One region of the Pseudomonas sp. KH_021 genome, then DNA from elsewhere that is predicted to be linked to it. Evidence: riboswitches for the same ligand, from Rfam matches in the RefSeq annotation. Region 1 holds a riboswitch; the other holds the start of a gene.
What was found. A riboswitch is a leader RNA that binds a small molecule or an ion and turns the genes downstream of it on or off. The one in region 1 is predicted to bind thiamine pyrophosphate.
Positions count from the first base shown of each region.

Region 2: another riboswitch for thiamine pyrophosphate. It lies ahead of AC3IX4_RS19090 (TenA family protein); the one in region 1 lies ahead of thiC (phosphomethylpyrimidine synthase ThiC).

Region 1 is NZ_CM174477.1:5,765,122-5,769,109, reverse strand. It holds gene AC3IX4_RS26585 (TolC family outer membrane protein) at 394-1,827, opposite strand; TPP riboswitch at 2,003-2,107, shown strand; gene thiC (phosphomethylpyrimidine synthase ThiC) at 2,261-3,988, shown strand, end outside.
Region 2 is NZ_CM174477.1:4,149,996-4,153,983, forward strand. It holds gene tenA (thiaminase II) at 1-403, opposite strand, end outside; gene AC3IX4_RS19090 (TenA family protein) at 407-1,054, opposite strand; TPP riboswitch at 1,134-1,244, opposite strand; gene AC3IX4_RS19095 (dicarboxylate/amino acid:cation symporter) at 1,290-2,612, opposite strand; gene AC3IX4_RS19100 (tartrate dehydrogenase) at 2,705-3,760, opposite strand; gene AC3IX4_RS19105 (LysR family transcriptional regulator) at 3,888-3,988, shown strand, end outside.

The DNA of each region.
Region 1 (3,988 bases):
TTACGGCCGCTTCGCTGCCGATCGCAGCCTCGTACCTCGTCAGCGGCTACATTCGTAGCAGTAGACGAGTTCAGCGAGGCTAGGTCCGGGGACGTAGTCCTCGCAAAGCCTGTACTCGCGGTGTATCTGAATACTGAAGTGCCAGGTTTTACGACTGCTGCGCAGCCGGACGTGGCCTCGTTCTACTCGTCCACTGCTACGAAATGCAGTACACCAAAAGATGTGTAGATACCTATGCTCATCGCGGGCAAGCCCAGCTCCTACAAGGCCACCGCCACGGTCTGCGTGGTATGGGGTAGGAGCAGAGCTTGTCGGGGCGCCGAACCGTCGCGATGCAGACGCTGCGGTTTGCCTGATGCACCGCGGCGCGTTCATCGCGAGCAAGCTCTGCTCCTACCGGGCCTTGAGTTGTTCCTGTGCGGCTTTTGCCAGGTCCGGCGGCAGGAAGTCTTTGTCCGGGTTGTAGTCAGGCTTCAGATAGCGCTTGAGGTCTTCCAGATCCTGCGGGCTCAGCGTGCCTGCTGCCTGCTTGAGGCGCAGGTTGTCGAGGATGTAGTCATAGCGGGTGTTGTTGTAGTCACGCACCGAGGTGTACAGCTGGCGCTGGGCATCAAGCACGTCGACGATGTTGCGCGTTCCCACCTGATAACCGATTTCGGTCGCTTCCAACGCACTCTGGTTGGAGACGATCGACTGTTTGCGCGCCTGTACCTGCTCGACATCGGTATTCACCGCCCGGTGCAGGTTACGAGTGTTTTCCACCACCTGGCGCCGCAGGCTTTCGCGCTGCTGCTCGGACTGATTCAGGCGCTGATAAGCCTCGCGAACCTGCGAGCTGGTCAGGCCGCCGCTGTAGATCGGAATGTTCAACTGCAAGCCGATCGATCGTTGTTCGACATCACCGCCATAGCGCACGCCGGCCTGGGGTGCCGGGTTGGTGAAGCCCAGGCTATCGTTGTCGCCTTTCTGGTAACGCGCCACCGCATCCACGGTGGGCGCATGCCCGGCCTTGCGCTGGCGCAAGGTTTCCTCGGCCGCGCTCACCGCGTAGTTACTGGCCTGCAGGTTAAGGTTTTGCCGCGCAGCGGTGTCGACCCAGGCCTTGGCGTCGTTGGGCATCGGCGCCAGTACCGGCAGGCTGTGCTGTACACCCTGAAGCGCGTTGTACTCGCGGTTGGTCAAGGTGATCAACGCTTCGAAAGCATCATCGACCTGGCGCTGTGCCAGGATCCGATTGGCCCGGGCGGTGTCATAGCTGGCCTGGGACTGCAGCACGTCGGTCTTGTCGGAGAGGCCGACGTCGAACCGCTCGTTGGATTGGTCCAGTTGGCGCTTGAACGCGGCTTCTTCGGCCTTGGTGGACGCCAGGTTGTCCTGGGCACGCAACACGGCGAAATAGTTCTCGGCACTTTGCAAAATAAGGTTTTGCTCGGTGGCCGACAGCTCCAGTGAAGCCTGTTCGTTGACGGCTTCGGCGGCCTGCAGTTGGAACCAGCGATCAGCGCGGAAAATGGGCTGCGCCAGGGTAGCCTGCCAGGAGTTGCCGCTGCGTGTGGAGGTCAGCGAAGGTTCATCGAGCTTGGTGCGGGTGTTCAACATGTCGGCGCCGGCCGACAGGTTTGGCAGCAGGCCGGCACGGGCCTGGGGCACCACTTCACGGCGGGCCGCATAATCGGCGCGCGAGGCCGCAAGATCGGCGTTGTTGCTGACCGCTTCCTGGTAGACGCTGACCAGGTCGGTCTTGCTGGTAAGGGGCGCTTCAGCTGCCCAGGCCAATCCGTTGGAAGCACAAGACACGGCGATGGCCAGTGAGAGTTTGCGCAGCATGAGGCGATCCTTAGGTGGTAATCACAAGGGCATGAGCGGGTCAGCCATTTCCAGGGTTATAAGCCCGCTGCGAGTGTAGTTGCGCGCAGGCTTGGCAACAATCAGGCATTTGCGCCATTTATCGAGCGCTGCAACTGGGGGTTGGCTTTCGTTGTCAGTTGTGTCTAGACTGGCCACGTTCTTGTCGGGGTGCCTCGTTATGAGGCTGAGATCGGTTAATCCGGATCCCGTTGAACCTGATCAGGTTAGCGCCTGCGTAGGGAACAAGATTTCTCGTCCTCCCGGCGAGTCCTCTTGTGCTTGGTCCGGGAATGCAGTTCATGCCATGAAACTGCCCTCGACGAGACCAGCACAGCACCAGCACTGGTGCGTCCGTGCTTTTCAGGTTCACTCCGACAATCCGCCCGCCTGGATGCTGATTGGAGAGCCTGTGATGAGTAAACAACAAAAAAATAATGTGCACCTGAGTGAGTCGGCCCAAGTCGACCAGCAGTCTGTTCAGCCGTTCACCCGTTCACAAAAAATCTACGTTCAAGGCTCGCGCCCGGACATCCGTGTCCCTATGCGGGAGATCAGCCTGGACGTCACGCCGACCGACTTTGGCGGCGAGATCAACGCCCCGGTGCTGGTCTACGATACCTCCGGCCCCTACACCGACCCCGCTGTGCAGATCGACGTGCGCAAGGGCCTGGGCGATGTACGCTCGGCCTGGATCGATGATCGTGGCGACACCGAGCGCCTGCCCGGGCTGAGCTCCCACTTCGGCCAGCAACGCCTGGACGACGAAGAACTGACCAAGCTGCGTTTTGCCCACGTGCGCAACCCACGCCGGGCCAAGGCCGGTGCCAACGTCAGCCAGATGCACTATGCCCGCCAGGGCATCATCACCGCCGAGATGGAATACGTCGCCCTGCGCGAAAACATGAAGCTGGAAGAGGCCCGTGCTGCTGGCCTGCTCAAGCAGCAGCATGCCGGGCACAGCTTCGGCGCGAGCATCCCGAAAGAGATCACCTCTGAGTTCGTGCGCGAGGAAATCGCTCGCGGCCGCGCGATCATCCCGGCCAACATCAACCACACCGAGCTTGAGCCGATGATCATCGGCCGTAACTTCCTGGTGAAGATCAACGGCAACATCGGCAACAGTGCCCTGGGTTCCTCCATCGAAGAGGAAGTGGCCAAGCTGACCTGGGGTATCCGCTGGGGCTCGGACACGGTCATGGACCTGTCCACGGGCAAGCACATTCACGAAACCCGCGAGTGGATCATCCGCAACTCGCCGGTGCCGATTGGCACTGTGCCGATCTACCAGGCTCTGGAAAAGGTCAACGGCGTGGCCGAAGACCTGACCTGGGAACTGTTCCGCGACACCCTGATCGAGCAAGCCGAGCAGGGCGTGGACTACTTCACCATCCACGCCGGGGTGTTGCTGCGCTATGTGCCGATGACGGCCAAGCGAGTGACCGGCATCGTCAGCCGTGGCGGCTCGATCATGGCCAAGTGGTGCCTGGCCCACCACAAGGAAAACTTCCTCTACACCCATTTCGACGAAATCTGCGAAATCATGAAGGCCTATGACGTCAGCTTCTCGCTGGGCGACGGCCTGCGTCCGGGCTCGATTGCCGATGCCAACGACGAAGCGCAGTTCGGTGAGCTGGAAACCCTGGGCGAGCTGACCAAGATCGCCTGGAAGCACGACGTGCAGTGCATGATCGAAGGCCCGGGCCATGTGCCTATGCAACTGATCAAGGAGAACATGGACAAGCAGCTGGAGTGCTGCGACGAGGCGCCGTTCTATACCCTTGGCCCGCTGACCACCGACATCGCCCCTGGCTATGACCACATCACTTCGGGCATTGGTGCGGCGATGATTGGCTGGTTCGGCTGCGCCATGCTCTGCTACGTCACCCCCAAGGAGCACCTGGGGCTGCCCAACAAGGATGACGTCAAGACCGGGATCATCACCTACAAGATCGCCGCCCATGCGGCCGACCTTGCCAAGGGGCACCCCGGTGCACAGATTCGTGACAATGCCTTGAGCAAGGCGCGTTTCGAGTTCCGCTGGGAAGACCAGTTCAACCTGGGCCTGGACCCGGACACTGCACGGGCCTACCACGATGAAACCCTGCCGAAGGAATCGGCCAAGGTCGCGCACTTCTGCTCC
Region 2 (3,988 bases), 1.6 Mb from region 1:
CACAGGGTGCCAGCGCAGCATGCAGTTCCAGCAGGTCACCTGCCGCGCCGCAGTCGAGTACATAACGGGTGTAGGCCACCGTGGCCTGATGCTCCGGCGCCGACTCAATATCCTCACGCGACAGTCCCCAGTGTGCGCACAAGCGCACATGCAGTTCGGTCTCGTCGAGGATCGCGGCCAGGCCGGCCTGGGCGGCGCGGATGTCCGCCGGGGTGCGGCTCTTGTAGGCGGCCAGCGCCCAGGCCCGGGCAAACTGGATTAGAAACAGGTAGTCCTGCACCAGATACTGACGAAACGCTGCCTCAGGCAAGGTTCCCGCACCCATCTGGCGCACGAAGTCGTGATCGACGTAACTGGTCCACTCGCTAGCCGCTGCGTTTTTTAGCCGCAGGAAAATATCCATCGATCAATCCTCGATCACGTAGGCAGCATCAAAGAATTCGCGCTCAAGCTTCACCGCGCGCAGGAAAAAGTCGGTGCTCAAGGCTTCTTCCGAAGGCCCTACCCGATCCAGCTCCGAACGCAGGAATTCAATGAATTCGCAAAAGAACGGATTGTCATGCAGGGTCACCCATTCGGCATGCACGAAGTTGGGCGGCAGCACTTTCGGCGCTCGCGTGGCCCAGTCCAGGTACAGCCATTCCGCCACGTTGAGTACCGACAGTGCTGCAACGTAGGAACGGGTTTCGGCCGCCTCACGCATGATCGCCTTGAAGCCAGCAGTCGAGGGCGCATCGGGTGCATCACGGCGTTGTTGCTCAGTCACCCCCAGCGCCTCGAAGGAGCGCAAAAAGTAGGTGTTCTCTTCCCCCGAGACCATGCCGGCAAAACGGCCCAGGCGCAGACGTGCCTCGAAGGTGTCGGCACTGGCGATGGCCGCGCCGAGCAGCGTCAGGAAACTGTCGATGAAGCGGTGGTCCTGGATCAGGTAGTTGGCCATGACCCGGTTATCGACGGTGCCGGCAAACAGTTCGCTGACAAAGCGGTGCTCGACCGCCTCGGACCAGAAGGGCTCGCTCTTGCGGCGAAGGGTTTCGGTAAAGCGCTCGGTCATGGTGCTGTGCTCTCTTTGGCAACAGCGAGACCGCGGCTATCAAGCAGGGGCGGCCTCGCAGTGAGGCCGGCAAAAAGGCAGGATCGAAAAGCCCCATCCCTTCGCCGGCATGATCCGGATCAGGTTCGAAGGGTCACCGCGCTGCAGTAGCGGTTTCTCAGCCCGATACCGGGCTCCCCTTGGTGGCATGATTCTATACAGGATGCAGGCCCGATTGTCACGCGGGCCTAGCGCTTCAGGCCCGTTGTGGCTGGGCTGCCAGCGGCTTGGCAATGGCAGGCGTCAGCACGTCCGGTTTAGGCGGTTCTGCTTCACCGTTGAGCGCCCTGTTCATCTTCTCGGTGTCCAGCGCCCCCACCCACTTGGCAATGGCCATGGTGCCCACACCATTGCCGATGGTATTGGTAATCGCCCGCGCCTCGGACATAAATCGGTCAACCCCCAGCAGCAGCACCATGCCCGCCACCGGAATGGTCCCAAGCGACGCCAAGGTTGCGGCCAGAATGATAAAGCCCGAACCCGTGACCCCCGCCGAGCCCTTGGAGGTGAACATCAGCACGGCCAGCACAATCAACTGATCGGTCAGGGTCAGTGGTGTGTTGGTCGCCTGGGCGATAAAGATGGCCGCAATGGTGTAGTAGATCGCCTGCCCGTCCGGGTTGAAGGTCAGCCCTGATGGGATAATCATCCCGGCCACCGGCTTGGACACGCCCGCTTTCTCCATCTTCGAGATCATCTGTGGCAGCACCGACTCGGACGAGCTGGTGCCCAGCACCGTAAACAACTCCTCCTTTATAAAGCGCAGGAACTTCCACAGGCTGAAGCCGCTATAACGACAGATTGGCCCCAGCACGAAGATCACGAACAGCGCGCAGGTCAGGTACACACAGGCCATCAGCTTGCCCAGCGAGAACAGCGAACCAAAGCCGTATTTGCCGATGGTAAAGGCAATCGCCCCGAACGCCCCGATGGGTGCCAGGCGCATCACCATGTTGACGATGCGAAACATGCCCTGCATCAGGCTGTCGAGGGTATCGACAAACAGTTTCGCCCGAGGACCTGCATGCGCCAGGGCGACACCCAGCAAAATCGAGAACAGCAGTATCTGCAGCACATTGCCCTTGGCAAAGGCGTCGACGATGGTGTCGGGGATGATGTTCATCACAAAATCCATGAACGTCGTGTGCTTGGCCGCGGTGGTGTAAGTGGCAATGCTTGAGGTGTCCAGCGAGGCAGCGTCGATGTTCATGCCCGCACCCGGTTTGAACACATCGACCACGACCAGGCCGACCACCAGCGCCAGGGTCGAGACCACCTCGAAGTACAACAGCGCTCGAAAGCCGACACGCCCCAACTCCTTCATGTTTTCCATGCGTGCAATGCCAGTGACCACGGTGAGGAAGATCACCGGGGCCAGCAGCATTTTGATCAGTTTGATAAAGGCATCGCCCAGGGGCTTGAGCGCTGTGCCGGTGTCAGGCATCAACACACCGATAACGGCACCGAGGACAACGGCGATCAGTACCTGGACGTAGAGTTTTCCTAGAATGCGTTTCATGACGGGGCCCTGATTTTTTATTGTTGTCAGGAAATGCCAGGGAGCCTGCCCCCTGGCGCTGTGCCGCGATGCTGCTGTGACGCCGGGTCCGATCAGCGATTGATCAAGGCAATCACCGCATCGGTAATCTGCCGCGTGGTGGCGGTGCCGCCCAGGTCAGGGGTGTGCAGGCCGCTTTCAGTCACCGCTTCAATGGCCGACATCAATTGCTTGGCGGCGGCGGCTTCACCCAAGTGTTCCAGCATCATGGCCGCCGTCCAGAAGGTTGCGACAGGGTTGGCCACGCCTTTGCCGGTAATGTCGAACGCCGAGCCGTGGATCGGCTCGAACATCGACGGGAAGTTGCGCGACGGGTTGAGGTTGGCGGTCGGCGCGATGCCCAGGCTGCCGGACAGTGCCGCGGCAAGGTCAGAGAGAATGTCGGCATGCAGGTTGGTGGCAACGATCACGTCCAGGGTCGAGGGTTTGAGCACCATGCGCGTGGTGACCGCATCGACCAGTTCCTTGTCGATTTTTACATCCGGGAAGTCCTTGGCGACTTCGTAGAAGATCTCGTCCCACAGCACCATGCCATGACGCTGGGCATTGGACTTGGTGACCATGGTCAGGTGCTTGCGCGGGCGGCTGCGGGCCAGCTCGAAAGCAAAGCGATGGATACGCTCGACACCAGCACGGGTGAACACTGACACTTCGGTCGCCACCTCTTCGGGCAGGCCCCGATGGACGCGGCCGCCATTGCCGGAGTATTCACCTTCAGAGTTTTCGCGCACCACCACCCAGTCGATCTGATCACCGTTGTGCAGCGGGCTCTTGACCCCAGGCAATACACGCGCCGGGCGCACGTTGGCGTATTGGTCGAAACCCTGGCAGATCGGCAGGCGCAGGCCCCAGAGCGAAATGTGATCCGGCACGTTCAAGGCACCGACGGCGCCAAAGAAAATGGCATCGAAGGTTTTCAGTTCCTGCAGGCCGCCTTCGGGAATGTAGTAGCCATTTTTCAGGTAGTTGTCCGAGTTCCAGTCAAAGTGCTTGAACGACAGCTCAAAGCCAGACTTTTTCGACAGGGCCTGCAGCACTTCAACGCCGGCTGCAATCACTTCAACACCAATGCCGTCACCTGGAACCGCAGCAATTTTGTAGGCGCTCATCAATTCACTCCACTCTTGTTATTCCTGTAGAACCGGGCTGTTCAATCAGGGTGTGAGCGGAGTATATGTAGTGAACGCAAAGGCGTGAGTTACTCAAAATCACTACATAATTAACTTTGAGTTACCAATGGACAAGACCCTCGACCTGTCGTTTTTCTTCCTGCTGGCCAACCAGGGCAGCCTGGCCGCCACCGCCCGCGAACTGGGCGTAACGCCCCCTGCGATCAG